DNA from 2 places in the Poseidonibacter antarcticus genome. Region 2 is predicted to be linked to the other one. Evidence: riboswitches for the same ligand, from Rfam matches in the RefSeq annotation. Region 2 holds a riboswitch; the other holds the start of a gene.

Region 1 (15,287 bases), on a different contig from region 2:
GTTAGAAAACATTATGAAATAGAAATACTAACTCTTGCATTAGAAAAAACAAAAAATAAATATGGTGATTATAAATTAATTCCTTCAAAAAAAATGACAATAAAACGTGCTGCATATAATTTAAGAAAAAATAAAATAAAGAATTTTATCTTAAAAGATTCTGTTAAGAATAAATACCTAGATGAGTTTTCATTTGCTAATTTTCCAGTAGATAGAGGAATTGTAGGCTATCGAGTAAGTTTTATTTCTCCAAAAATGAAAGAAAAAATTAATGATATTAAATCATTAGAACAACTAAAAACATTAAAAATTGCACAAGGTGTAGGTTGGTTAGATACTGATATTTTAAAAGTAAATGGATTTAATGTAAGTATAATTGCTAACTATAGTAGTTTTTTTCGTATGTTAACATTAAATAGAATTGATCTTTTTCCAAGAGGAATCAATGAAGTTTTAGAAGAATACAATTCATATAAATATTTAGATAAACTAGATTATGATAAAACATTCGCCATATATTACCCTCTTCCTCGTTTTTTCTTTATGAATAAAAAAAATAAAGAAATTACAAAAAGAATAGAAAAAGGGCTAAAAATTGCATATTATGATGGTTCATTAAATAAGTTATTTAAGAAATATTACCAACCTAGTATTGATTTTGTAAATATTAAACAAAGAAAAATTTATAAAATAAATAATCCTTTTCTCATAAATATTGATAAATCTTATGAAAAATACAATTATCATTTTTTAATAAAGTAGGTCTAACTATGAGCTTAACTTATAAACTATTTATCTCTGTACTTATTTCAGTAATTATTTCTTTTATTTTATTTGCTAGTGTAGTAATTAAAATTGAAAAAGACAAAGTTAATGAAGTATTTTATTCAAAAATTGAGCACAATAAAGAAATTTATAGTACTTCAATATCAACCTTACTTTACACATTAAATGAAGATGTAATAAAATCAATAATTAATTCGATATATAAAGATAACGAAATTATGAAATTAGAATTAATTGATAATTCTAATTTCATAAATATAAAAATAGATAGTAATAATTACAAAAATGAAAACTTAGTAAAAAGCGTTATTTCTTTAAAATATAATGATGAAGATTTAGGAAAACTAATAATTTATTATTCAAAATATTTAATAATTGAACATTTAGAAAAATATAAATTAATAATATTTTCATTTGCTTTACTATTAACTTTATTATTAAGTTTAATTGTTTATTTTTTTATTAATAAGGTTTCATCTTCTTTAAAATTATTAACAAATGCAAGTATAAAAATTTCACAAGGAGATTTAAGCCAAGAACTTACTATTGATAGAAAAGATGAAATAGGTATGCTATCTGAACAATTTGAGTTTATGAGAAAAGCATTAATACAAAGAAGAGATATAAATAAAAAACAATTAATTGAAATAAAAGAAAAAGATTCAATATTAATTCAACAAACAAAAATGGCAGCTATGGGTGAAATGTTAGAAAATATTTCGCATCAATGGCGACAACCATTATCAGTTATCTCAACTGCAGCAACGGGTGCAAAACTTCAAAAAGAAATGGATACTTTATCAGATAGTCAATTAATTTTTATATTAACTAGTATTAATAATTCTGCACAATATCTTTCTCAAACAATTGAAGACTTTAGTGCTTTCTTTGATCCAAGAAATAATAAAGAAAAGAGTTTTTTGATTTCTGATACAATTAAAAAAACTTTAAGTATTGTAAATTTACAATTTACATCTAAAAATATTAATATTATCGAAAATATAGAAGACTGCACTATTCTTGCAATTGAAAATGAATTAATACAAGTTTTTGTTAATATATTAAATAATGCAAGAGACGCACTATTAAAATTTGTAGATAAACAAAGATTTATCTTTATTGATACATATATAAAAAATAATTATTTATATATTGATATAAAAGATAATGCAAAGGGTATTGATGAGAAGATAATTGATAAGATTTTTGAACCATACTTTACTACAAAACATCAAAGTCAAGGCACAGGAGTAGGATTATACATGTGTGATAATATTGTTAGAACTCATTTAAAAGGAAATATTATAGTTAAGAATGAGTCATTTAAATATAAAGATATTCTTTATACAGGAACAAAATTCACTATTAGTATCAGAATAAAAAAAGAAATTTAGTAGACATGTTTTTTGATTTTAGATAAAATCACCTATGAAAAAAATTATACTAATATTGTTATTAATAACACTACAAATCGTAAATGCGAAGACTTCAAACAATACTATTCTCTTCTTAGGAGATTCTCTAACAGAAGGTTTAGGGGTTAATAAAGAAGATGCATTTCCAAAATTAGTCGAATCAATGATTCAAAATGAACTTAAAAAAGATATTACTATTATAAATGGTGGAGTAAGTGGATCTACAACTTCTGATGGACTTGCTCGTTTAAGATGGTACTTAAAAAAGAAACCATATATAGTTTTTTTAGCTCTTGGTGCAAATGATGGATTAAGAGGTTTAAACCTAACTCAAAGTAAAAGAAATTTAGAAGAAATTATAAACTACGCACAAAAAGCTAATGCAAAAGTAATACTAGCAGGAATGCTAGTTCCACCAAATTATGGACCTGATTATTCACAACGTTTTAAAGAGATGTATGAAGAATTAAAAATAAAATACAATTTAAAAACTATGCCATTTTTATTAGATGGAGTTGCAGGAAAAAAAGACCTAAATCAAAGAGATGGAATTCATCCAAATGAGCAAGGTCATAAAATAATCGCAAAAAAAGTTTTTATGCTTTTAAAGGAAGAATTATAATGTTAGAAATAAAATCACTAAAAAAATCATACCATCAAGGTTCACAAAGTATTGATATATTTGAAAACTTAAATTTTCATGTAGAAAAAGGACAAAGAGTTGCTATTATGGGAAAATCAGGAAGTGGGAAATCAACACTACTTTCACTTATCTCTGGAATAATAAAAGCAGATTCTGGTGATATTATTTTGAACTCTGTTTCATACAAAGATTTAAAAGAAAGTGAACTAAATGATTTTAGAGCTACAAATATTGGTTTTGTATTTCAAAATTTTCATTTAGTATCTTATTTAAATGCCTTAGAAAATGTAATGCTTCCTGCAAAGGTTTGTAATATTCCAAATCCTAAAGAAAAAGCAATTGAACTTTTAGAAAGTGTTGGACTCTCTCATAGATTGGATCATTTACCCTCACAATTAAGTGGTGGAGAAAAACAAAGAGTTGCAATAGCACGTGCTTTGATACATAATCCTAAAATTATATTGGCAGATGAACCAAGTGGAAACTTGGATGAAGAAACAGGAATTGCAGTTATGGATATACTTTTTGAACTAATAAAAAAGAATAATATGACTTTGATTTTAGTAACACACTCAAAAGATGTTGCAACTCGTTGTGAAAAGACTTATGAGCTTAATATGGGAAAATTAACTATATGTTAGTAATAGAACTTGTTTTAAAAGCACTTGCACGTTCAAAATCTTTTTCTTTGGTATTTATTTTAAACTTTTGTTTAGCTATTGCAGCACTTTCATATCTTCAATTTTTTAAAGGAAGTATAGATACATCTTTAGAAACAAAAGCAAAGGGTTTACTTGGTGCAGATTTAGTTATATCTTCTAGATTTCCAATAACTAGTGATCAAATAGAAGATATAAAAAATAAACTCCCACAAATCAAGAAGTTTAATGAAGGAATTTCAACTGTTAGTATGATAGCTTCCAAAAAAAGAGCTAGACTAATGGAACTTGTAAAAATAAACGAAGGTTTTCCATATTATGGAGGATTAGTTTTCAAAGATAAATCTATTTATCCAAAAGGTGCTATTTTACCTAAAGAAAACGAAGTTTGGGTTTATCAAGAAGTTTTAGATTTACTTGATTTAAAACTAGGAGAATCACTAAAAATCGGAAAAGAAAACTTTATTATAAGAAAAGTTATAGAAGATGATTCATTAAAAGCTGTAAGTTTTAGTGGTTTTATGCCAAAAGTTTATATAAGTGAAGAAGGATTAAAAAGAAGTGAACTTCTACAGTTTGGCTCAACTGCTAGATATAAATTAAACTATCAATTCAAAGAAAATTTTGATAATGATAAATTAGAAGAAATTGAAAATAATCTAGAAAAGAATATTGACCAAAGCTTACGTGCTTTATCTCCAAATGATGGTAGAGATAGATTATTGCGTGTGTTAAACTTTGTTACAAATTTCTTATCATTGGTTTCACTTGTTTCTTTCTTTTTAGGACTTGTTGGTCTTATATATTTATACTCAGGATATTTACAAAAACATCAAAAAGATATTACAGTATTAAGTGATTTAGGCTTTAGTAAAAGGAATCTAATCCTTACTTATCTTTTACATTTATTTGTATTAATCTCTATTTCAAGTATTATAGTCTTTTCACTTATTACTTTGTCCGCACAATTTATAGGTCCTATTGTTCAAAAACTTATAGATTTTAATTTTGATTTTTCACTTGATTATTATTTCTTCTTAAAATCTTCAGTAATATTATTTTTCTTAAGTTTAAGTATCGGTCTTCCTTTAATTTTGCCTTTAATTCAAAGAGAAAAACAAAACTTTTTTAAGATGGTTTTAGGATTTATACCTTTTTTAATTCTTCTTTTGCTTTTATCTCATGGGGTAACTCCTGCAAAAAATGTAGGTTTTTACTTTGCAAGTGCTGTTTTAGTATTAATCATTTTCTTTTTTGCTCTTGGCTCATTCGTTTTAAAAAGATTTGATTTTTCTGGACATTTACAAAACCTATCTTTATCATTAGCTTTAAAGAATATTACAAGAGGAAAGAAAACATCCTTAACACTGTTTACAGCTATTGTGTTATGTACAACATTCTTTAGTCTTATTCCTCAAGTTGGTTCATCTTTATCAAATGCATTAACTCTAAGTGTTGATGAAAGACCTCGTTTCTTTGTCATTGATGCAAAAGAAGAGCAAATAGAAGATATAAAAACTCAAGTTAATAAAATGGGTGCAAAACTAGAAAATATTGCACCAATGATTCGAGGACGAATAATAAAAATAAATAATCTTGATTTTACAAGTCATTCTATTAAAAATGCAGATGAAAAAATAAAAGAAGAAAAAAGTGAAGTTAAAAATGCAGCTGTAAATCTCTCATATAGAACAAATCTAAAAAATAGTGAAGAGATTATTGAAGGAAGAAAGTTTTCTGGTGTTTATGATTCTGAAGATTTTTCTAAACCAATAGAAGTAAGTGTTGAAAAAGGTTATGCAAATAGACGAGGAATAAACTTAGGTGATAGCCTAGTTTTTGATGTTTTAGGTTTAGAATTACAAGGTGTAGTAGTAAATATTAGAACAGTTAAATGGACTGAATTTGTTCCAAATTTCTTTTTAATCTTGCAAGAAGGTGCTATTAATGATGCTCCTAAAACAGTTTTAGCAACAATTTCTTCAGGTGATTATAATGCTCAAGAAATGCTAATAAGCTTATCTGATTTATTTCCATCTTTAACTGTTATTGATGTTAAAAATTTATTTGAATCATTTGCAAGTCTTGTAAAAAATGTAACAAATATAACAGACAAAATGAGTCTTTACTCAATCATAATTGGACTTCTTATGAGTTTTATAATCATACAATATCAAATGAATTTACAAAAAAACAATATCTTAAGACTAAAAATGATTGGTGTAAAAAACAAAACTATTAGAAACTCTTTTTTACTAGAATTTGGTTTAATCTCTTTTACTGCTAGTACTTTTGGAATAATCTTAGGAAGTCTTGGCTCTTACTTTATAAGTTCTTTACTTTTTGATTCTTATTGGGATTTTAGACCTGATGTTTTATTATTATACTTTTTCTTTATACCAATTTTAACAATCTTGATTGTTAGCTTTTTTACTTCAAAAATGATTCATCAAAAAGAGAATATTCTTTTTGGTGAATAAAGGGTCAATTTTTGACCCTTTTAAATTCTAATATATTTATTTTGACATCTTTTTAAAAATAGAGCCAGTTACTAGTAAAGCAATACCATCAAAGAAAAGACTAAATCCAATTACTAATCCAATAAGATATTCTGAACTAAAAGGCCAGCCTACTATAAAAAATATACCAATAAAAAATGAGAAGAATGCATTTATTAACCACCATATCCAACCATTTACAGGACGCATAGAAAGTGCAAGAGAAAGATTTGCAAATGAATCCATAAAAAAATAAATAGCTATTAGTAACCCAACTGTTCCAATTGCTGAAATTGGATAATAAAGAATAAAAAAACCAATAAAGATTAAGATAAAACTCTTAAGCCATCCTAAATAATCACTTTTATCACTTAAATAAGTGAAATAACCTGCTATAACACCACCTGAAAGCATAAGCCATGCAACAAAAGAAACTGTTACATGCGTCAAAAACACAGGATAAAGTATTCCTATCAAACCTAATATAATAAAGATAAATCCTGAAATTTTTGAATATTTACTAAAATTATCAAAAAGACTCTCACTTATAGGATATTTCCACATTTAAAATTCCTTTTATTTTATAAAATTTTTATTAATTTATCACTTGCTTCAAGTGCAAAATCTGGTGGCATATGACCTTTATTATAGTAAAGATAATTATCAAATCCCCATTTCATCATTTTTGATAATGGCGAATAAAAGACAATATCAGTTGAACCTCCATATAAAGCATCTGAAGATATAAGTGCAGCATCATAACCACCCATATTCATAATACAAAAAACCTCTAATTTATGTGGTGGTATTACTATATCTTCACCTAATTCTTTCATCAAAGCAGCCGCTGCAATACCTGCTTGAATAACTGCAATATGTCCTAGTTTTGGTTGAGATAAAGCTGTAATATCTCCTGCTGCAAATATATTATTAAAATCTAAATGTCTCATATGCATATCAGTAGGAATAAAACCTTTTTCATCACCTAAGTTAGAATCTAGTAAAAATTTTGGAGCACTATATGGAGGAATAACAATTGCTAAATCACAATCCATTTTTGTTCCATCTTCAAAAGCTACAAAATCTTTTCCTATCTCAACTAAAACTTTATTTTTATGAAGAGGTATATTTTTTTCTGCCATTATTTTACCAATAGCCGCTCTTGGTATATCGCCAACATCTTCAAAAAAGACTTCACCAGGTGTAAAAGTATCTATTGAATAATCAACATTTCGTGTAAGCTCCTTATCTTCTCTAAGATAATAATCAAGCATAAACATAATTTCACCAATAGGACCCTCACAAGGTGCTTTTAAATTAGGAGCATCAACTCTTGAACCCCAAGTACTTTTTGCAGAACCTGTAACTATTTTACCGCCTTCGAACTTCTTAACCCTTTTGTAAAGTTTTTGAGCTTGAGTATCATCACAAACTGAATATCCAAATTTTCTAAAACCTTTAATTGCATCATAATCTTTTACAACACCAGGTGCTAAGAAAATATAATCATAAGTAAGCTTTTTATCATTTTTAAGAGTAAGTTCATTATTTTTAGCATCAATGTTTATAACTTTTTCTTGTATAAATGTAGCACCACGATTTTCAATAGTTTCTCTTAATTCAACAAGAGAATGAGATAAGGCAGCACCTTCAAAAGCAATTTCAGGAAGAGAAGGTTTTAAGAGAGAATGACTTCTAGAGTCGATAACTGTAATATCTATTTTTTTACCAATTAGATGTCGAATTTTATAAAATATATGTAATCCAGCAAAACCAGCACCCAATATAATAATTTTTTTCATAATTAATCCTTTAGTTAAAATATTAATTTCTAACTTTTTAAACTCCCTACTTTTAGCGTTTTAAATGTGGGAAAAGAGGAATATTTATATGAAATTATAACGATATATAAATTAAAAATAACTTCAAAATACTTAAATAGGTATTTTAAGAAATTATTAATTTATTTTATATTTATTAGCTAGTTTAAAAAGAATTACGAAGAACAACTAACGTGAGATATACCACCTACATCAAAGAATTCTATTGGTTTTAATCTATAAAATTTCTCTTCAATTTCTTTTGATTGCTCACTATATGGTTCGTTCATAACTTCTTGAAGCTCTTGAACTAAAGTATAATCACCCTCTTTTGCACTCTCATAAGCAGGAACTAAAAACCACTCACGTAAAGTGTATTTTGGATTAATAAGTTTCATTTTACTTGAAATATCTTCTTTTGAATTTTCTTTTGATATATCTAATAATAATTCCCATTTTTCAAGCCATTTTGACCAAGAATCTTGTAATTGCTCATCATTTGAAATATCCTTATAAAAGCTTTTTTTAAGAGAACTAATATCATCAGGAATATTTGAAAGTTCACGAAAGAAAATAATATAATCAACAGAAGTTTTTATCATAAGTTCTTCAAGTTCGTTAAATAACTCTTTATTAAAAGTTTTAAGACCAAGTTTAGAAGACCACATTTTTTGCATTTGTTCTTGCATTACATCTGTAAAACCATTTGCTATATTTTCTAATTGCTTTAAATAGTTTTCATCTTCTGTTAATAAAATTTGTAAAGCATTACAAAAACTAAAAAAATTACGTTGTGCTGCTATTGTTTGGTTGAAAAATGCAAAATGATTTCCTCCACCTGTCCAAGACTGATAATCAGGGTCAAATAAATCACAAAAACCAAATGGACCATAATCAAGAGTAAAACCACCAGCTGCACAATTATCACTATTAAAATTACCTTGACAATATCCAACACGAATCCAGTTTGCTACAAGAGAAGTCAAACGAGTACGGAATTCTTTTGCAAGTAATATTACTTTTTCATAAAGTGTTAAACTTTCATCAATTACATCACCATATTCACGTTTTATCAAATGTAACACAATCTTTTCAAGCTCTTCATAAGCTTTTTCATGTTCATTTTTTCTAGCACGTCTAGCAAATAGTTCAATTTGACCAACTCTGATAAATGACGGAGCAACACGAGTTGAAATCGCAACTGCTTCTGAAATCATCATATCAGGGTCAAAAGATTGTGAGCCTTTTTCATACCATGGACGACTTACTTTTTGTGTTTTTGAAGTATATAAACTCAATGATCTTGATGTTGGAATTCCTAGAGCATTCATATGTTCTTGTGCTAAAAACTCACGAACACTTGAACGTAAAACTGCTCTACCATCAGCACCTCTACAATATGCAGTTTTCCCACCACCTTTTAACTGCATTTCCCAACGCTTACCATTTAAAACAGCTTCAAGAACTGAAACCGCTCTTCCATCACCGTAACCATTTCCAGTTTGGAAAGGACATTGTTGATAATATTCTGTACCAAAAATAGAAAGAGCATAACCACAAGCCCAACCTACTTTGCTCATTGGCTCTGGAACATTTGATATATCACCTGAAAACATACTAATAAAATCAGGAGAAGTTGCTAAACTATCATCAAAACCTAATTCATTAAATAATGTTTTACTATGTGCAATATACTGAGGATTTTTAATCGGCGTTGGATTTACAGGTACAAAATGACCTGAAAAAACCTGTCTTGGGTTATGGTCAACACCATTTAGGGTAGCTTCTGGGTCACGGTTTAGTGTATTCATTAGTGAATAATCTACTGTTTTTGCTAAATCATTAAGTGTTTTTATAATTTGTTTATTTTCTTTTGATACATTTGTTTCATTCATATATATATTCCTTGAGATTTTTGAGAAAAAGTTTATTTTATTTTTTAATTTTTTAGTTTAGCATAAAAAGCTTTTTATGCTAAAATCTTTTTAATTTAATTCTTAAGGATATTTATGAAAGCATATAAAAAACTTGTCGAGAAATATGAAAGAATACATCACTTATCTCATATGCAATCAATTGTTTATTGGGATCAACAAAGTATGATGCCAAGTGGTTCAAGTAATGCAAGAGCAAAAGCAATGGCTGAATTTGGAATGATAATTCATGAAGCTTCAGTAGATAAAGAAATATCAATTTTAATAAATGATGCAATGGCTGAAAACTTAAATCCACTAGAAAAAGCATCTTTATATGAAATGGAAAAAACATATTCAAACAACACTATTTTACCAAGCACACTTGTAAAAGCACAAAGTCTAGCTCACTCAAAATGTAATCATATATGGAGTGAGCAAAGAGAAAATAACAACTGGAAAGATTTTGAACCAAGTTTAAAAGAAGTAGTGAAATTATCAAAAGAAGAATCACTTATCAGATCAGAAAAAAGTGGATTAAGTGCTTATGATTCTCTTTTAAACTTATTTGAACCTGGAATGAAGAGTGAAACATTAGATGGTATTTTTGCAGACGTAAAAACTTGGTTACCAGAATTGATTGAAAATATAGTAGAAAAACAAAAATCACAAAGTTTTAAAAAACCTCAAGGAATATTTGAAATTCAAGCTCAAAAAGACTTAGGTATAAAAATAATGAACCATTTAGGTTTTGATTTTAATAAAGGTCGAATAGATATTTCAGCACATCCATTTTGTGGAGGAGTTCCTGAAGATGTTAGACTTACTACAAGATATGATGAAAAAGATTTTTTACAATCACTTATGGGAACAATCCATGAAACAGGTCATGCTTGCTATGAGCAAGGATTACCACAAGATTTATTAGCCCTACCAGTTGGACAAGCAAGATCAATGGGAATACATGAAAGTCAAAGTCTATTCTTTGAAATGCAAATGGGAAGAAGCAAAGAATTTTTAAAATCAATTCATCCATATATCATAGAATCTTTTGGTAAAAAAGAAGAACTAGAGCTTGATAACTTAATGAAAATTTACTCAAAAGTACAACCCTCTTTGATTCGTGTAGATGCAGATGAAGTAACTTATGCTTCGCATGTTATTTTAAGATATGAAATAGAAAAAGCTTTGATAAATGGACAAATAGAAACTTCAGATATTCCAGATATGTGGAATAATAAAATGCAAGAAGCTTTAGCCTTAGATACAAAAGGAAATTATAAAGATGGATGTATGCAAGATGTGCATTGGAGTGAAGGATTATTTGGATATTTCCCATCATATACTCTTGGAGCTATGAATGCAGCACAACAATTTAATACTGTAAAAAAAGTCTATGCAAATATAAATGACTCAATAGAAAAAGGCGACTTAACACAAATCAAATCTTGGCTAAAAGAAAATATTTGGGAAAATGCAAGTATTTACTCAACAGATGAGTTGATGAAAAGAGCAACAGGTGAGACTTTGAATCCAAAGTATTTTAAAGCACATCTTGAAAATAGATATTTATCATAGTAGTGCATTTATGAATAATAATTTTATAGCTAAAATACAAAACTTAACTCTTGACTTTAAAGGTAAAACACTCTTTAAAGATTTAAACTTCGATATATTAGAAAATACAAGTAGTGCCTTGCTTGGAAGTTCAGGAGTTGGAAAATCAACCTTACTTAGATGTATAGCTGATTTAGAAAAAGAAAATATTACAAATGGGGAAATAGTATTAAAAAAAGATACAAACATAGCTTGGCTTAGTCAAGAAAACTCCCTATATCCTTGGCTTAGTATTTTAGATAATGTTCAACTCTATCATCATCTAAAAGGTACTAAAACAAATAAAACCTTACAAAAAGCAAAAGAACTTTTGAGCCAAGTAAATATGTCTGAACACTATGATAAAAAAACTTATGAGCTTTCAGGAGGACAAAAACAAAGAGTTGCACTTGCAAGGACACTTATGCAAGATGCGAATCTTATTTTGATGGATGAGCCTTTCTCAGCATTAGATGCAATTACTAAAATACAATTACAAGATTTAACTTGTAATTTATTAAAAAATAAAACTGTAGTTCTTGTAACACACGATCCACAAGAGGCCATAAAACTAGCAAATCATATTTATATTTTAAAAAATCAACCAGTAACTATAGAAGAAGTAGCCTTTTTAGAAGGAACAATTCCTCATAAATTATCAAATGAAAAACTATGGAATTTACAAGAAGAACTAATATCTGAATTAAAAGGAAATGATATATGAAAAATATTCTAAAAGCATTACTTCCAATTATATTTTTATTTATTTTGTGGCAAGGTATTGTTGTAGTTTTTGATTTGCCTCATTATATATTACCAAAACCAAAAGATGTTTTTCTTCAACTAATAAACCAATATAGTTTACTTTGGGAACATACACAAACTACTCTTTTAGAAATTGTTGCAGGAATAATTCTTGGTTGTTTTTTTGGTCTTAGTTCAGCTTTTGCATTGCTTTATTTTAAAAAACTTGAGAAATATTTACTTCCAATACTTGTAATTTCACAAGCTATACCTGTATTTGCAATAGCACCTTTATTAGTTTTATGGTTTGGTTATGGAATGGCTTCAAAAATTGTAATGACAGTAATCATCATATATTTTCCTATAACAACAGCTTGTTATGATGGTCTTAAGAATACACCAAAACAATGGCTACAACTAGCACATACATATAAACTAACACCTTTGCAAATTTTATTTAAAGTACGATTTAAAGCTAGTTTACCATCCCTTGCTTCTGGACTAAAAATAGCAGTTTGTATTGCACCTATTGGAGCAGTTATTGGTGAATGGGTTGGTTCTTCAAAAGGACTTGGATATTTAATGTTACATGCAAATGCAAGAATGCAAATTGATTTGATGTTTGCATCACTTTTTATATTAGTTGTATTAACTTTGAGTATTTATTTCTTAACTGATTATTTAACAAAGAAGTTTATACCTTGGGCTTCTCATTTACATTAAATTGACTTAAATTCTTTATTCTGATAGAATCTTTTTTTTTATACATAGGGAGCTTATTTTATAGGCTGAGAGGAAGTTTTGAGCTTCGACCTTTGAACCTGATCTAGGTAATTCTAGCGTAGGGATTTGTTTTTTGCAAATGTATTTTATACTTCAAATTTAGTCTATCTTTATTTCAAAATAAACTCTTCTTTTCACGCAAATTTAATACATTACGATTTTCTGTGTAAAAGCTTTAAGCCTATTATAAAAACATACAATAAAGGAAAATTATGAAAAAAGCAATATCAAAAATAACACTAAGCTTATTACTTTTAAGTTCAACTGCTTTTGCAGATAAAGAAAAGTTAAGTCTACTTTTAGACTGGTTTGTAAATCCAGACCATGCAGCAATTATAATTGCTCAACAAAAAGGTTTTTTTGAAAAAAATAATCTTGAAGTAAAGATTATGGAACCAGCTGATCCTTCAATTCCACCAAAATTAGTAGCTGCAAAAAAAGCTGATTTGGCAGTTGATTATCAGCCACAACTCCAAATGCAAGTAGCCCAAGGTTTACCATTGGTTAGAATAGCAACTCTTATAAACTCACCTCTTAATAGCTTAGTAGTATTAAAAACAAGTGGTATAGAAAAAATTGAAGATTTAAAAGGTAAAAAAATAGGATATTCAGTAAGTGGCTTTGAAACAGCACTATTAGATTCTATGCTTAAATCTGCAAATTTATCTTCAAAAGATGTAGAACTTATAAATGTTAATTGGTCTTTATCTCCATCACTGATGAGTAAACAAGTTGATGCTGTAATTGGAGCATATAGAAACTTTGAATTAAATCAATTAAAATTAGAAAATCAAGAAGGAAAGGCATTTTTCCTTGAAGACTATGGAATTCCAAAATATGATGAACTTGTAGTTATAGCAAATAAAGAGACTATATCTGAAGAAAAATATAAAAAATTTGTAAAATCCTTACAAGAAGCTACTGTATATATAAAAGAGAATCCAAAAAAATCTTGGGAAGCGTTTGTAAGTTATAAACCAAAAGAATTAAACAATGAATTAAATCGTCTTGCTTGGAGTGATACTTTACCTTATCTAGCACAAAATCCTGCTACTTTTGACAAAGCTGTATATAATCAAATGGCTAATTTTATGAAAGAAAATAATCTTATCAAAACAATACCAAACCTAGATGAATATGCACAAGAACTAGTAAAATAAAGGGAATAGATGCAATCAAACAATCTACAAAAGCTACGAGAAAAAAGTCCATTAATCCATAATATAACAAATATAGTTGTAGCTAATTATACAGCAAATGGATTATTAAGTCTTGGATGCTCACCTATTATGTCAAATGCAATTGAAGAGATGGACGAAATACCAGCTATGTGTCAAGCTTTAGTTATAAATATAGGAACTCTCACAAGCCAAACAGTAAAATCTATGCTAAAAGCTGGTAAAAGTGCAAATAAAAATAATGTTCCAGTTGTCTTAGATCCTGTTGGTGTTGGAGCTACAACATTCCGACAAGAAACTGTAAAAACTCTTTTAAATGAAATAAAATTTGATTTAATTAGAGGAAATACAGGAGAACTTGCTCATCTTGCCCAAGCAAATTGGAAATCAAAAGGTGTAGATGCTGGAAGTGGAGAAGCAGATTTATCACAAATAGTTAAAGATGTGGCTTTAAAATATGATTGTATCGTTTCTATGAGTGGTGAGATTGATTATATAAGTGATGGTACAAAAGTAGCAAAAATATACAATGGAACTGCACTTTTTCCAAAGATCACAGGTTCAGGTTGTCTTTTAAGTGCAGTTTGTGGTGCATTTTTGACTTTAGAAGGAAATAATTTTGATCTTACTTTAAGTGCTTGTACATCTTATGCAATCGCAGGAGAAATTGTACAAAAAAATTTAAGCAATACACAAACGGGACAATTTTATATTGGATTACTTGATAGTTTAGCAAAACTAGATGATAAAACTGTAGAAGAATATGCCAAAATAAGTTTTGAATAAAGGTAAATAAAATGAAAGAGTTTTTGAAGAATTTTGGACCAGGTATTATCATGGCTTCATCAGCTATTGGTGGTTCACATATCATTGCTTCTACACAAGCTGGAGCATACTATGGTTATCAATTAGCACTATTTATTATCTTAGTAAATCTATTAAAATATCCATTTTATAGAATCGCTTTTGATTATAGTACACTTCATAATAAAACTCTACTTCAAGGTTATAGTCAAAAAGGTAAAGGCTATTTATGGGTATTTTTAGTTTTTAATGCATTTGCAACAGTTGTAAATGTAGCAGGTGGAACGCTTCTAGGAGCAGTTTTACTTAAAATGCTAATACCTTATTATTTATCATTGCAGTTTTATAGTATTTTTATACTTCTTTCTTATCTATTTATACTTTATTATAAACAATACAAAGCCTTAGATACTGTATCTAAAATCATTATGCTATTTTTAACTATCAT
Region 2 (15,287 bases):
AATATTTACCATTTTTTATCTCTTTTAAACCTACACTAAATTCTCCTTTTATTTTATAATTATCACATAACAAAATAAGTATAAAATCAAAAGGAAAATAGATGAAAGCAATTATTTTAGAAAAAGCAGGAAGCGTAGAAAATCTTGTAATAAAAGAAATCAAAGAACCAACAATACAAGAAAATGAAGTTTTAATAGAAGTAAAAGCATTGAGTATAAATCCAGCTGATGTAAAGATTAGAGCAACACCTGAATTTGTAAGTGCAATTTATGGTGATGAAGATGTTATTTTAGGATGGGATATTTCTGGAATTGTAAAATCAGTAGGATCAAAAGTTACTAAGTTTAAACAAGGTGATAAAGTTTTTGGAATGGTTAATTTCCCTGGACGAGGAAATGCCTATGCACAATTTGTTGCATCACCAGAAAATCATTTGACAAAAATCCCTGAAAACATGTCATTTGAACAAGCAGCAGCAACTACACTTGCAGCCTTAACAGCACTACAGGCTCTTGAAAATAATATAAAGAAAGATGATAGAATTTTAATTCATGCAGGTTCTGGTGGTGTAGGACATTTTGCTATTCAAATTGCAAAACATTTAGGAGCATATGTAATAACTACATCGTCTGCAAAAAATAAAGACTTTGTAATGAGTTTAGGTGCTGATGAACATATTGATTATAGAAGTCAAGCTTTTGAAGAAGTGGTAAAAGATATTGATTTTGTTTTAGATCCAATGGGTGGAGATACATTAGAGAAATCTGTAAAAGTTATGAAAGAGAATGGAACAATAATTTGTTTACCTCAAGATAAATTTTCTGATGAACTTATCAATGAAGCTAAAAAGAAAAATGTAAATATTATAAATATTTTAGTTCAATCTAGTTCTAAAGATATGGATACTTTAGCTCAACTAATAACAGATAAAAAATTAAAACCTGCAATATCAAAAACATTCACTTTTGAAAACATGCAAGATGCACATTTAGAAGTTGAAAAAGGTAGATCAGTAGGAAAAGTGATAGTAACTTTATAAGGAGATAAAATGATAAATAAAATAGTTAAATTTGATGTAAAACCAGAATATATTGAAAGTTTTAAAACGGCACTTTTAAATGATAAAGAAAATACAAAAAAAGAACTTGGATGTGTCGAGTTTAGAGTTTATGTTGATAATAAGAATCCAAGTTTATTTTTTACGTATGAAAGATTTATTGATCAGGCTGCTTTTGAGAATCACTTGAATCAAGATTATGTAAAAGAACTTGAAAAACTTATTCCCGTAGTTCTATCTACACCGGTTAAATTTTTGAGTTTAGGTGAAACAAATCCACTTCCAATTGCTCTAAAAGAAGCGAATAAAGAAGATGATGAGTTTGTTATCTTCTTTGAGTTTAAATTTAAAGATGGATACAAAGATAAACTTATCCAAAGATTTGGAAAACATATACCAGAAACTAGAAAAGAAAAAGGAAACCTACTGTTTGATTTATTTACAATTGAAGGTCAAGATGACACATTAATGGTATATGAGCACTGGAGAAAAGAATCTGACGTATGGGATATTCATTTTAAACAACCATATGCTGAGATTACTGGTGCACTTATGAATGAATCAGTAGTTGGAAATTTAGAACAATATATGAATTTTGTAACAGAAATTAAATAATAGATACATATACAAATAATAGAGGAAGAATAATGAGAAAGTTTTTTGTAATACTAACACTTGTATTTAGTGTAATTACACTTGTCCAAGCAGGTGAGCTAATTAGTGATTTAAATTTTAAAAATATTGAAGCCTCTAAAGATGATTCAGTGCTTATTCTAAAAATAAATGTTCCACCAAAAAATGCTGTATCAACAGCTGTTTTAAGTGAAATTAGTGCTGGTCTTGATTTTGCACAAAATAATGAGTCAATTGGAGCTATTGTTATTACAGGATCACAAGAAGTTTTTTCAGCTGGTGCAGGAGGAGAGAGTCTTCAAAAAGTAAAAAAAAATGAGGAAACTCATTCTTTTTTAGCCCATAAAGTATTTAATAAAATTGAAGCTTTTCCAAAACCAGTTATTGCCGCAGTTTTAGGAATAAGTGCAGGTGGCGGAAATGAACTTGCTTTATCTTGTGATATTAGAATTGCAGGAGAGAGTGCAAAGTTTAGACAACATGAATTACAAGCTGGATTGATTCCAGGATTTGGTGGGATGCAAAGACTTCCAAGGCTTATTGGACAAAGTAGAGCGATGCAGATGATTTTAACAGGAAGATTTGTTGATGCAAAAGAGGCTTTATCTATTGGTTTAGTTAGCTCTGTTTTTCCAGATGCACAAGTTCTCTCACGTGCAATTGCTTTGGCGCAACAATTAAATGATAATTTAGATAAAAAAGCTTTAGCACAATTCAAAAAAAGAATGGCACTTTCATATAACGAAACTTATAAAACTGCTCTTAGAAATGACCAACTTGCATTTGATAAATTAGCAACTTCACCTGATATAAAAGAAGCTATTGGTAAATTTATTAAAAGACAAAAAGCGCTAAGTAAGAAGGAAAAATAATGAGAACTATATTTAATATATTAGTAGTTAGCTTTTGTTTAATAAGTAGTTCTCAAGCTGCACAGTTAGAAAAACTTTGGGAAACTAATGGCTTTTCTATGCCTGAATCTATGGCAACTTCTGAAAATAGTAACTGGATATATGTTTCAAATGTAAATGCTAATAAAAAAGGATTTATCTCTAGATTAAGTAAAGATGGAAAAATTGATAATCTAAAATGGATTACAGGTTTAAACAATCCTGCCGGTCTTGCTTTATATGGTGATAAACTTTATATTGGTGATAGTTCAGAAGTACATATTATAGATGTGAAAAAACAAAAGCTTATTAAAAGCATATCTTCAAAAGAAGCTAATGCTTTAAATGACGTGACTATTAGTACTGAAGGTGAAGTGTTCGTTTCTGATATTGCAAGTGGAAAAATCTTTACAATAAAAGATGGCAAGTTAGTAGTATGGTTTGAAGCTCCTGAAATTAAACATCCTAATGGTTTATTTGTTCAAGACAATTATCTTTTTATTGCAGATTTTGCGAGTAAATTATCTCATGATTTAAAAGTAGACGATTATGGTTCTATCTATAAAGTTAATTTAACGACCAAATTTTGTAGTCTTATTCCAAGTTCATACCATTTAGGTGGATTAGATGGTTTAATTAGTACTAATGATGCTTTATTAGTTTCCAGTAATCCTACTGGCGAATTGTATACAATCACAAAAAAAGAAAGAATTTTAGTAGGTACTTTTGAAAAAGGTTTAGCAGATATTAGTATGGAAGGTAATACTTTATATGCGCCCTTTATTTTTAGTAAAAAAGTATCTGCATATAGCTTAAAATAAATATAAAAAGAGAAAGAGAAAAAATGAAATATAAAATTACAATGTTTGCTGATTTTCAATGTCCGTATTGCTATATTGCAAAAAATATAGTAGATAGACTAAAAAAAGAATATGATATAGAAATTCTTTTTAGAGGATATGAAATCCATCCTGATATTCCTGAAAATGGAATACGATCAGAAATCTATTTTCCAAATGCAAAACAAAAAAATATTCAATTGCAAGAATTTGGAAGACAGTATGGATTAGAGTTTACTGATATTACAGAGATGCCAAATTCAAATAAAGCATTACAAGTTGCAGAATATGCTAAATCTGTAAATAAGTCTGAAGAGTATAATACGGCAATGTATGAGGCTTTCTTCTTTCATGGAATCAATATTGGATTAATTCCAGAAATTAAGAAAATTTCGTTATCTATAGGAATTTCAGAAGAAGAAGTTGATAATGTATTTTATACAGATAAATATAAAAATAGTTTGATTAATAATAAATATTTTTGTAGAGATAACAATATTACAAGTGTACCAACTTTTATAATTAATGATCAAGTTGTACTTGTAGGTGCACAAAGTTTTGAAAACTTTAAAAAAGTATTTGAAGAACTAAAGAAATAAGTTAGTTGCAATGAAGTTTATCGAAGTCGAATAGTAATTAGACTTGATTAATAAAGGGATAACATACGACCTCATCCTGAAGTAAATACTTTATTACTTCAAGTAATATAAATTAAAAAATTTATGTTAAAAACTCTTGACATTAGTTTGATATCAAACTATAATTCCAGTATAAATAAAGTTTGATGTCAAACTAAAAATGAACAAGGAAATTAAATGATTAAATTTTTAAACACAAAAATAGTTTTAGCATCTATCTTAGCTACTTCAATTTTTGCAGGGTGTGTTGTAAATCAAGATGTTAACAAAGCAGAAGTAAAATCAAATAAAACAAAAGTTGTCGAGTTATTGCAATCAATGGAAAATGGTGATAAAAAACCTGCTTCTTATATTAATAAAAATAAATATATTCAACACAACTTGGGTATTAAAGATGGTCTTGAAGGTTTTGGTGAAGTATTAGCAATGTTACCAAAAGGAAGCATAAAAGCAAGAGTACTTAGAGCATTCCAAGATGGACCTTTTGTGTTTACTCATACAGATTATAATTTTTTTGGACCCAAAGTAGGTTTTGATATTTTTAGATTTGAAAATGGAAAAATTGTAGAACATTGGGACAACTTACAAGAAAAAATAGCAAAAACAGTAAGTGGAAGAACTCAACTTGATGGAGCAACTAAAATTACTGATTTAGATAAAACTGAAGCTAACAAAACACTAGTTAAAAATTTTATTGATGATATATTATTTGGAAAAAATCCAAATAAAATTACAGAATATATTTCAACAGAAAATTATCACCAACACAATACTGCAATTAAAGATGGTTTATCTGGATTAGGTAATGCTATTAAATACTTAGTTTCTAAAAACGATATGTTTACTTATGAAAAAGTACATAAAATATTAGGAGAAGGTAACTTTGTTCTTTCTACAAGTGAAGTTCAATGGCATGGAAAAGCTCATTCTTTTTATGACTTATTTAGAATAGAAAATGGAAAAATAGTTGAGCATTGGGATACTATTGAAGAAATTCCATCACAAGATAAATGGCAAAATACAAACGGTAAATTTTAGTAATAATAAATAATTCAAAAGAAGGAGTGTGAAATGAATAAGAAAAGAGTATTTGTAGTTGGCGCGGCTGGTCAAATTGGAACACCACTTACAAAAAACCTATTAAAGTTAGGTCATGATGTAAAAGCAGTTGTAAGAAAAAGAGATGAGTCAAATGAGTTAAAATTAAAACTTTATGAATCACTTGGAGCAGAAGTTTATGTTGAAGCTGATACTTCAAATGTAGAGCTTATGAGCGAAGCTATGAAAGGTTACGATACTGTTATTGTTTGTACTCCTGCAAATGAGTTTACTGTTACAAGAATGGAACCTGCACTATTAGAAGCAGCACTTAAAGCAGGTGTTAAAAGATTTGTACCCAATGAGTTTGGTGTTCATACAAGAGGGATAAAAGTAGGTGATGGAATTCTTTTTGATTATAAGAAATCACTACATGAAAAGATAATTAAATCAGGAATAGGATGGACATTTTTCTATAATGGTTTAATATTTGATTACTGTCTTCCAAATTTACGTTTCTTTGAAAAAATCACTACGTTTGGGAAAATGGAACTTCCAATTTTCACTCATAGTATTGATGATATTGGTCACATTGCAGCCCTAGCACTTACTGATGACAGAACATTAAATAAGTGTGTTCAAATGGATTATAATAGTTTAAGTCAAAATGAAATGATTGATTTATTAAAAAACTTTTGGCCAGATAGTAACTTTGAATATACACATTTCTCTTCTGAATATATTACAACAATGAAAGATAAAGATGGAGATGAAGTTACTGCAAAAGTAGGAAAAGAAACAGACAGGGAGAGATGGGGTATAAATTATGTAATTTATGTACTTGGAAAACTTGCTACATTTAACGATGAAACACTTAAATCTAGTGACCTTTATCCTCATATGATTTGTGAAAAACCTGAAGAAGCCTTGTCTTCTAAAAACTTTGTTTTTGAAAATGATAAATAAAACAATAAAGAAATAGTGGTTATTATTTCATTTATAAATAGTAGGATATAAAACTAATGATAAATACAAACGCGGTAATTTCAGTAATTGCAAATATTCATAATAATGCAAATAAACTTATTGTTGATGAACTTAAAAAACATAATTTGACAGGACTTGCACCATCTCATGGAGATATATTAATACTCTTATATCAAAATGAGGAAGGTGTCCCTATGAATAAAATTACATCAACAATTAATAAAGACAAATCAACGGTTACAGCTTTAGTCAATAAATTAGAAAAGATGGAATTTCTTACAAAATTTAAACATGAACATGATAGCCGAAGTACAATAGTAAAACTTACACAAAAAGGACATGAGACTAAACCTATTGTCTTAGATCAAATATCTACAAAACTTTTAGATAAAACTTATAAAGGATTTTCCAACGATGAGAAAATACTTCTTTGTAGTTTATTGGAAAAAGTAAAAGATAATTTAAATAAGTAAGTATTAACGTTATATAAATATATTATACGAGGAAACATTATGAATGAAAAAAATCAAATAATTGAAGATCTTCTTTGGAGACATACTACTAAAAAATACGATAAGGCTAGAAAGATTCCTCAAGAAGATCTTAATATACTCTTTGAAGCAATGCGTCTTTCAGCATCCTCAATCAATTCTCAACCCTGGAAGTTTGTTGTGATTGAAAGTGATGAAGCCAAAGAAAGAATGAACAAAACCTTTGCCCATAAATTTCAAACGAATCAACCGCATGTTTTTGATAGCTCGATGATTATTCTCTTTGCATATAACCCTCATTACTCTCGTGATGATTACGCTGAAGTAGTAGATAAAGGTATCAAAGATAAGCGTACTAAACCCGAAAAGAGAGAAAGTGCTTTTGGTGGTATGTTTTTTGCTGAACTTAATACTGATGAATCTGGTGATACAAGTGCTTGGACTAAAGCTCAAACTTATCTAGCTTTGGGAAATACTCTACATACTTTAGCTCGTCTAAAAATTGACTCCACACCTATGGAAGGGATTGATACCGATCTAGTAAATGAAGAGTTTAAAAAAGAACTAGATGGTTATCAGTGTGATGTTGCTTTGGCTATAGGGTATCATCACATTGAAGAGGACTATAACGCCAAACTTCCAAAGTCGCGACGAGAACACAAAAGTATTTTTGTACATATTTAAATACAATTGGTGAGATGCATAACAAGTTATTGCATCGGAGAAACTACTCGCCTTTTTTCGCTGAACAAGGCATTTTACAATCACTTACTTTTGGAACACGAAGGATTCATATTTATGAATCCTTTTAATTAGTATTTCCATTCTAATAAGAAATCCCAATCAATTGCAAGCCTTTTGATTTAGCTTTAACACTAATCTTTTCTTCTTTATGATTTTTTAACGCTTCACTAATATCTTTTAAACTAAGTTTCTTATTTCCTAACTCAAATAAAGCTCCCATAATATATCTAACCATATGACTTAAAAAACCATTTCCTACAATCTTAAGATAGTAGATTTTATTAGAAAAAGCAGAAGCTTGAAGTTCTAATATTTCGCAAGACAAAACTGTACGAATTGTAGATTTCATATTTGTATCTCGTTTAGCAAAACAATAAAAATCATGTTCACCAATAAAAAGATTACAAGCTTCTTTCATAAGTTTAATATCAAGTATTCCATTATTAGAAGATATGTGAGTTACAATATCATTTAAAATAGGATTATAGACTTTATCTGTAGAAAAGCAATAATGATATTCTTTGCTCACGCTGTCTTTATTTGGATTAAATCCAATATTACTAGTTTCACATTCTAAAATACGAATATCAGGAGGCAATAATGAGTTCATTCCAAGTTGTAGTTTTGAGGATTCAATTTCCAAAGGAATAGATACTTTTAGCACTTGTCCTTGGGCATGAACACCTGCATCAGTTCTACTTGCAGATGAAATAATACTATCTTGATATTTGCAAATTTTATCAAGTACTTTTTGAATACTTGCCTGAACTGTTGGCTTATCACTATTATTTCCAAGGTCTTGCCACCCAAAGTAATTTGTTCCTTTATATGAGATTATAAGCCTATGATAATACATATATTTTATCCTAACCAACCCATTTGAAAAGAATATTTAATTAACATTAAAAAACACATAGCAATTACAATAATTCTTAGATGTAAAGGATTTATTCTAAGTAAAAAATGTGAAGCAATATATGCTCCAATCATTTGACCTAACATCATTAAAATACCAATACTAAAGATAACTTGTCCATAAATTAAAAAGATTATAACAGACCCTATATTAGTTGCAAAATTCATAGTTTTAGCCATTGCAGTAGCTTTTATAAGTTCAATTCCTCTTAATGCAATTGCGGATAAGGATAAAAAAGAACCAGTCCCTGGTCCAAACATACCATCATAAAATCCAATAAAAGGAACAGCTGTATATTGATAAGTTTTTTCAGTTATTTTTGCTTTTGATTCAATATTAGAAGCTTTTGGCATAAATAAGAAATATACACCAATAAGTAAAAGAACTATAGGTATTACAAAATTTAGTAGTTTTACATCAATAAATTGAACACAAATTGTTCCTATTACAGAACCTACAAAAGCCATAAGCATCAAATATTTAACTTCATTAAACGTAATTTTTTTCTTACGAAGCATCATAACAGAAGCAGTACCACTACCAATAAAAGCTTGAAATTTATTTGTACCAAGAGCAAGAAGAGGAGGCATTCCTGTCAAAATTAAAGCAGGAATTGTAATCAATCCTCCACCACCTGCTAAAGTATCGATAAAACCTGCGAAGACAGCGACAGCAAAAAGTATAATCATTAATTCATATGTAATAATTGATAAATCCAAAATCATCTCCTTTGAATTTATGCATTATAGTAAGAATTGCTTTCAGATGAATAAATTGATTTAAGCTTTCATAAATAGAACTTAAAGTAAAATTAAGAATCAACCTCTAGGGGCGCTATTATCTTCTTAAGATAAAAGCTGAGATAGCAAATTGCTTGTCCCGTTGAACTTGAACTGGGTAATTCCAGCGTAAGGAAGAGAAATGTAAATAATCCTACTATGATATTTTAATCATACTTTATATACAACTTTTTCCTACATAAATAAAATTTTATTTAAGGAAACATATTGAAAATTAAAAATTTAACACTATCTGCGTGCACATCATTTATATTATTAAGTTCTTTAGCCTATGCCGAAGATATAACATTAGATTCTATTACTGTTACTTCTGATTTTAGAGATAAAAATCTCTCACAAACAAGTAATGCTATTAGCGTATTATCAGAAGATAAAATAGAAGAAAAAGCTCATCAATCATTTGAAAATGTAATAGGTCAAATACCAAATGTAAACTTTTCAACAGGAGGTTCAAGAGCTCACTATATTCAAATAAGAGGAATTGGTGAAAGAAGTCAATTTATCTCTCCTGTAAATCCATCTGTTGGTTTAGTTTTAGATGGTATTGATGTATCGGAATCAGCACTTGCACTTACAATGTTTGATGTAAATCAAATAGAAGTATTAAAAGGTCCACAAGGTACAACATTTGGTTCAAATGGAATGGCGGGAGTTGTTAGCTTACAAAGTAATCAACCCACAAAAGATTTTGAAGGTCATATAGAAACTACAGTTGGAAACTACAATACAAAATCAATAGGACTTGCTTTAGGTGGGACATTGATTGAAGATACATTATTAGGTAGATTTTCTGTTTATAAAAATACTAGTGATGGTTTTATGGAAAATAAATATTTAGGTAAAAAAGATACTCAAAATATTGATGAACTAGCACTTAAAGGTCAATTAACTTACTTAGCAAGCGATGAGCATACAGTAGATATTAATCTTGCACATATTGATGTAGATAATGGTTATGATGCTTGGACATTTGATAACTCTTATAATACTTATTCAGACCAACCAGGAACAGATGCACAAGAAACTAATGCAATTGCAATTAAATCTACATATCAAATCAATAGAAAAATGCATTTAATAAGTAAAGCATCATTCTCAAAATCAGATAGTACATATTCTTATGATGAAGATTGGTCATATAAAGGTGCTTTTGCAGATAGTTTATATCCATATAGCTCTTTTGATGAGTATTTAAGAAAAAGAGAAAAAGTAGATATTGATTTACGATTAGTATCTGATGAAGATGGTCGAATTTTAAATAATACTACAGATTGGACTTTTGGAACATATTATAAAAATCAAAGTGAAGACTTAACAAGAAATTATACATATCTTAGCTCACCGTATACTAGTAGTTACGATACTGAAAACTTAGCTATTTATGGACAGTTAGATTCTCATATTGCAGATAAGCTTACTTTAACAACAGGTTTAAGAGTTGAAAAATGGGAAGCTAAATATAGTGATTCTGATTCTTTAAATATAGATACAGATGAAGTACTTGTTGGTGGAAAAGTTGGATTAAATTATCAAGAAAATGAAAATGATTTATACTATGTAACACTTTCAAAAGGTTATAAACCAGGTGGAGTTAATGCAGATAATTCACTATCAAGCAATGCAAGAGAGTTTAATACTGAACATTTATGGAACTTGGATATTGGGAAAAGTTTTTCTAACTTAGATAACAAACTAAAAAGTAGAATAAACTTTTTTTATGGTTTAAGACGTGACCAACAAGTTAAAAGTTCTACTGTAACAGTAAGAACTGACGGAAGTACAGAATTTACAGATTATTTAGCAAATGCTGCTAAAAGTAGTTATTATGGTGTAGAAGCACAAACAGATTATTATGCAGATAATACTTTGCATTTATTTGCATCTCTTGGTTTACTTAAATCTAAGTTTGATGAATATGAAGACCCAAATCCAAGTAATGTAGATGTTAATGGAAGAACACCAGCTCAATCTCCTGTTTATCAATACAATGTAGGCTTTGATTATATGCTTACAAATGATGTTCAGTTTAAAACTGATGTAGAAGGTAAAGATTCATATTACTTCTCAAATAGACACAATGCAAAATCAAAATCTTATGCACTTTTAAATGCAAGTGTTTCTTATTTTGCTTCTGATTGGACTCTAACTTTATGGGGTAAAAACCTTACTGATAAATCTTATCAAACAAGAGGTTTTGGAAGTTTTGGAAATAATCCAGGTAATGGATATGCTACAGAACTTTATACTCAAGAGGGTGATCCTCGAACATTTGGATTTACAGCGAAGTATTATTTCTAATGAAAAAAACAATATATTTATTACTTTTAACTAGTATTTTAACCTTTGGAAATGAAAAGCCAACTCTTACAGTATATACCTATGATGCTTTTGCAGCATCATGGGGACCAGCACCAAAAGTGAAAAAAGCTTTTGAAAAAACTTGCGATTGTAATATAAAATTTGTAGGAGTTTCAAGTTCAATTGCAACTTTACGTAAAATTCAACTTGAAGGTAAAAAAACAAAAGCTGATGTAATATTAGGTTTAGATACAGCAATTGCACAAGTTGCAAAAGAAACTAAACTTTTTTCTCCTCATGGTTTGGATACATCTATAATTGATTTACCAAATTCATATAAAGATGATACTTTTGTACCTTTTGATTATAGTTATTTTGCTTTTGTTTATGATGAAAAAAAAATAAAAAATATACCAGATTCTTTTGAATCCTTAGCTTCTATGCCAGAAGATTTTAAAATAGTTATTCAAGATCCTCGATCTTCAACTCCAGGACTTGGTTTATTATTATGGGTTAAGTCTATTTATGGAGATAAAACAGTTGATTATTGGAAACGTTTATCTCCACATATTCTAACTATTACAAAAGGATGGTCAGAAGCTTATAGTCTATTTTTAAAAGGTGAAGCTGATATGGTTTTAAGTTATACAACATCTCCTGCATATCATATGATAGAAGAAAATAAGTACAATATTAAATCAGCAGATTTTAAAGAAGGTCATTATGCTCAAATTGAAGTTGCAGCTATTGTTAAATCTTCAAAACAAAAAGAACTAGGAAAAAAGTTTTTGGAATTTTTATATACTAAAGAATTTGCCCAACTTATTCCAACAGCTAACTGGGCATATCCTGTAATAAAAGGTGTTAAACTTCATAAAGATTTTGATAAATTACATAAACCTAAAGAGTTTATTTTAATGGATGGAAAAGAAGTAGAAGAAAAAAGAAAAGCTATAATAAATGAATGGCTTAGTGCAGTACAAAAATAATAATGTTTAAAAATTTGAAAAGATTTAAGGGTTCTACACTTTTGGGTGGAGCTTTATCTTTTGCACTATTATCTTTTTCTTTTCTTATATTTTACACTTTATACACCGCACAAGAAACAAATCTTTTTACGCAAGTTGATAGTAAAATATATGGCTTATTAAAATTTACTATTTTTCAAGCTTTTTTATCAACTGTTCTTTCAGTATTTGTAGGATTATTATTAGCTTGGGCGTTAAGTCATCAAACTAATTTCAAAGGACGTTCAACTTTAATTGCTTTGTTTTCTTCTTCTTTAGTATTGCCAACACTAATTGTAGTTTTTGGAATAATAGGTATTTTTGGAAGGCAAGGATACATAAATCAAATAAGTCTTTATTTTTTTGATACTTCTTTTGGTACATATCTTTACGGTTTAGGTGGAATTTTATTAGCTCATGTTTATCTTAATGCCTCTTTTGCGCTACGATCATTACTACATAGTTTTGAAGCAATTCCAAAAGAAAAATATAAATTAGCAAAGAGTTTAAACTTTTCTGTTTTGAAATGTTTTTATTATGTAGAATACCCTGCTTTGAAATCAAGCTTATTAAGTATTTCTTCTACAATATTTTTACTTTGTTTTACTTCCTTTGCTGTTGTTTTATTGCTTGGTGGAAATCCTAGTTATAATACTTTAGAAGTTGCTATTTATGAAGCTGTAAAGTTAGATTTTGATATTGAAACTGCTTTAAAACTCGCACTTATTCAGCTTAGTATTTCTGTTGTTTTAGTAGTATTATCTTCTTCTTTTAAAATAAGTACTAGCAATATTAAAACAAGTAATACTTTCATAGTTTGGAAAAATTCTAAAAAAATTCAAACTTTGCAATGGTTTATCATTTTTGTTTTTACTATATTTTTTATCTCTCCTTTAATCGTGATTTTTTTAGATGGTTTGAGTGCAAACTTTACAAAGATATTATCAGATAAGATTTTTATACAATCATTTTTTACTTCTATAACACTTGCAACTGTATCAAGTATCATAACAGTAATTGCAGCAATACTTCTAAGTAATACAAGACGAAACTTTAGCTTAGATACAAGACTAGCTTCAAATCCATTTTCTAAAATATTAAATCTTTTCATTGCTTTTTCTGGCAATATATATTTAGCAATACCTTCACTAGTATTAGGTTTAGGTTTTTTTATGATGTATCAAAAATATGATGGTTCATTTGTTCTTTGGTCAACATTCGCCCTAATAACAGCAAATGTACTTATGTCTTTACCCTTTGCTTTAGCTGTAATTGCACCTGCTATGCAAAAAATAGCAAAACGATATGACAAACTATCTTTTTCTTTAGGACTTAGTACCTTCCAAAGATATAAAGAAGTAGAACTACCCTATTTAAAATCATCAATTGCTTATGTGTTTACTTTATCTTTTTGTTTTTCACTAGGTGATTTAGGTATTATTGCCCTATTTGGTTCGGATGAATTTATAACCTTACCTTGGTACCTTTATCAGCTTATGGGTTCATACAATACAAACGATGCAGCAGGTGTGGCACTAATACTTTTAATACTAGTATTAGCTGTGTTTATTTTAATACCAAGAATATTCAGGAGCAAAAATGCTTAAAATAAAAAATTTACAATACAAGTACAAAAACTCAAATACAAAAGAAACGTATACTTATAATTTAGAAGTAAAAGAAAGCGAAATTATAGCAATCTTAGGACAAAGTGGAAGTGGGAAATCTACACTTTTAGATTTGATAGCTGGATTTATAGATCCACTTAGCGGAAGTATACTATTAGATCAAAAAGAACTATTAAGTTTAAGTGTAGAAAAAAGACCTATGAGTATTTTATTTCAAAACCATAATCTTTTTGAGCATTTAAATGTACAAAAAAATATTTTATTAGGATTAGGAAGAACAAATGCTGATGATAAAAAAGCAGTTTCAAATATTCTAAAAAAAGTAGGACTAGAAAAGTTTGAGCATACCCTATCCTCACAACTTTCAGGTGGACAACAACAACGTGTTGCCCTAGCTCGAGTTCTACTTAGAAATGAACCAATACTACTATTAGATGAACCTTTTTCAGGATTAGATGAGCAAACTAAAATAATAATGCTAGACTTAGTAAAAAATATCACACAAGAACATAAACTACATACAATAATGGTTACCCACGATATGCAAGATTGTAAACGAATTGCTTCCAAAGTTTATAGAATGCAGAACTATTTACTTGAAGAAGAAGTCTAATTTTATTTATCAATATGATAAAAAATCAATGTCCCCCAAATTATTATATTTTAATTAAAAATTAGCTTTACAGATTGAACTTAATTCCTCATTTATTTTAAAGATTTTTGCTCTTATATTTGTAAAACCAAAAGATTCTAATCTTTTAGTATGTTTTTGTAAATATCTGTTTGCATCATTTAAGTTATCAAATACATAAATTCCACCTGCTTCTTTAGTCTCTTCATTCTCAGTCCAAATCTTAGATATTAAACCTTCTTCTTGTGCAATATCTTGAGCTAAATCTTTCATAGATTCAAAGAATTCTTCATTAAATGGTCCACTAAAGGGAAAATCTATCTGTAAAAGATATTTCATTTTATTTCCTTATTATTTTTTATTTCCAAAATTATATTATAAAAATAAAAAAAATTCTACTATTTTCTGATGTATAATATAAAAGAATTCAATCAAAGCTAATAATTAAGGAATAACATATGCCAAAATTTATAATATTTGATACTGAAACTACTGGATTTTATAAAGAAGATAGAATCATAGAAGTTGCGGCAATGATTATTGATAATAAAGGTGAAATACAAGTTTTAGACGAGCTTTGTAGTACTGATGTTCCTATAAAAATGGAAGCTACCCTTATTCATAAAATCACACAAGAGATGATAGAAAAGAAATGTAAATTTACTCAAACACAATTTTATAAAAGACTT

Evidence for each region. A riboswitch is a leader RNA that binds a small molecule or an ion and turns the genes downstream of it on or off. The one in region 2 is predicted to bind thiamine pyrophosphate.
Region 1: another riboswitch for thiamine pyrophosphate. It lies ahead of D9T19_RS03205 (ABC transporter substrate-binding protein); the one in region 2 lies ahead of D9T19_RS08955 (TonB-dependent receptor).

The regions. Positions count from the first base shown of each region.
Region 1 is NZ_RCWF01000002.1:99,554-114,840, forward strand. It holds gene D9T19_RS03150 (transporter substrate-binding domain-containing protein) at 1-762, shown strand, start outside; gene D9T19_RS03155 (sensor histidine kinase) at 771-2,180, shown strand; gene D9T19_RS03160 (arylesterase) at 2,215-2,823, shown strand; gene D9T19_RS03165 (ABC transporter ATP-binding protein) at 2,823-3,485, shown strand; gene D9T19_RS03170 (ABC transporter permease) at 3,479-5,983, shown strand; gene D9T19_RS03175 (HdeD family acid-resistance protein) at 6,020-6,565, opposite strand; gene D9T19_RS03180 (NAD(P)/FAD-dependent oxidoreductase) at 6,583-7,803, opposite strand; gene D9T19_RS03185 (protein adenylyltransferase SelO family protein) at 7,998-9,716, opposite strand; gene D9T19_RS03190 (carboxypeptidase M32) at 9,831-11,312, shown strand; gene D9T19_RS03195 (ABC transporter ATP-binding protein) at 11,290-12,054, shown strand; gene D9T19_RS03200 (ABC transporter permease) at 12,051-12,797, shown strand; TPP riboswitch at 12,833-12,939, shown strand; gene D9T19_RS03205 (ABC transporter substrate-binding protein) at 13,070-14,017, shown strand; gene thiM (hydroxyethylthiazole kinase) at 14,027-14,821, shown strand; gene D9T19_RS03215 (NRAMP family divalent metal transporter) at 14,833-15,287, shown strand, end outside.
Region 2 is NZ_RCWF01000006.1:116,167-131,453, reverse strand. It holds gene D9T19_RS09010 (NADP-dependent oxidoreductase) at 102-1,040, shown strand; gene D9T19_RS09005 (putative quinol monooxygenase) at 1,050-1,673, shown strand; gene D9T19_RS09000 (enoyl-CoA hydratase/isomerase family protein) at 1,706-2,563, shown strand; gene D9T19_RS08995 (YncE family protein) at 2,563-3,402, shown strand; gene D9T19_RS08990 (DsbA family oxidoreductase) at 3,426-4,019, shown strand; gene D9T19_RS08985 (nuclear transport factor 2 family protein) at 4,236-5,096, shown strand; gene D9T19_RS08980 (NmrA family NAD(P)-binding protein) at 5,130-6,062, shown strand; gene D9T19_RS08975 (MarR family winged helix-turn-helix transcriptional regulator) at 6,119-6,556, shown strand; gene D9T19_RS08970 (nitroreductase family protein) at 6,596-7,258, shown strand; gene truA (tRNA pseudouridine(38-40) synthase TruA) at 7,401-8,174, opposite strand; gene D9T19_RS08960 (TSUP family transporter) at 8,180-8,953, opposite strand; TPP riboswitch at 9,052-9,166, shown strand; gene D9T19_RS08955 (TonB-dependent receptor) at 9,242-11,332, shown strand; gene thiB (thiamine ABC transporter substrate binding subunit) at 11,332-12,321, shown strand; gene D9T19_RS08945 (ABC transporter permease subunit) at 12,336-13,946, shown strand; gene D9T19_RS08940 (thiamine ABC transporter ATP-binding protein) at 13,939-14,580, shown strand; gene D9T19_RS08935 (monooxygenase) at 14,635-14,937, opposite strand; gene D9T19_RS08930 (3'-5' exonuclease) at 15,057-15,287, shown strand, end outside.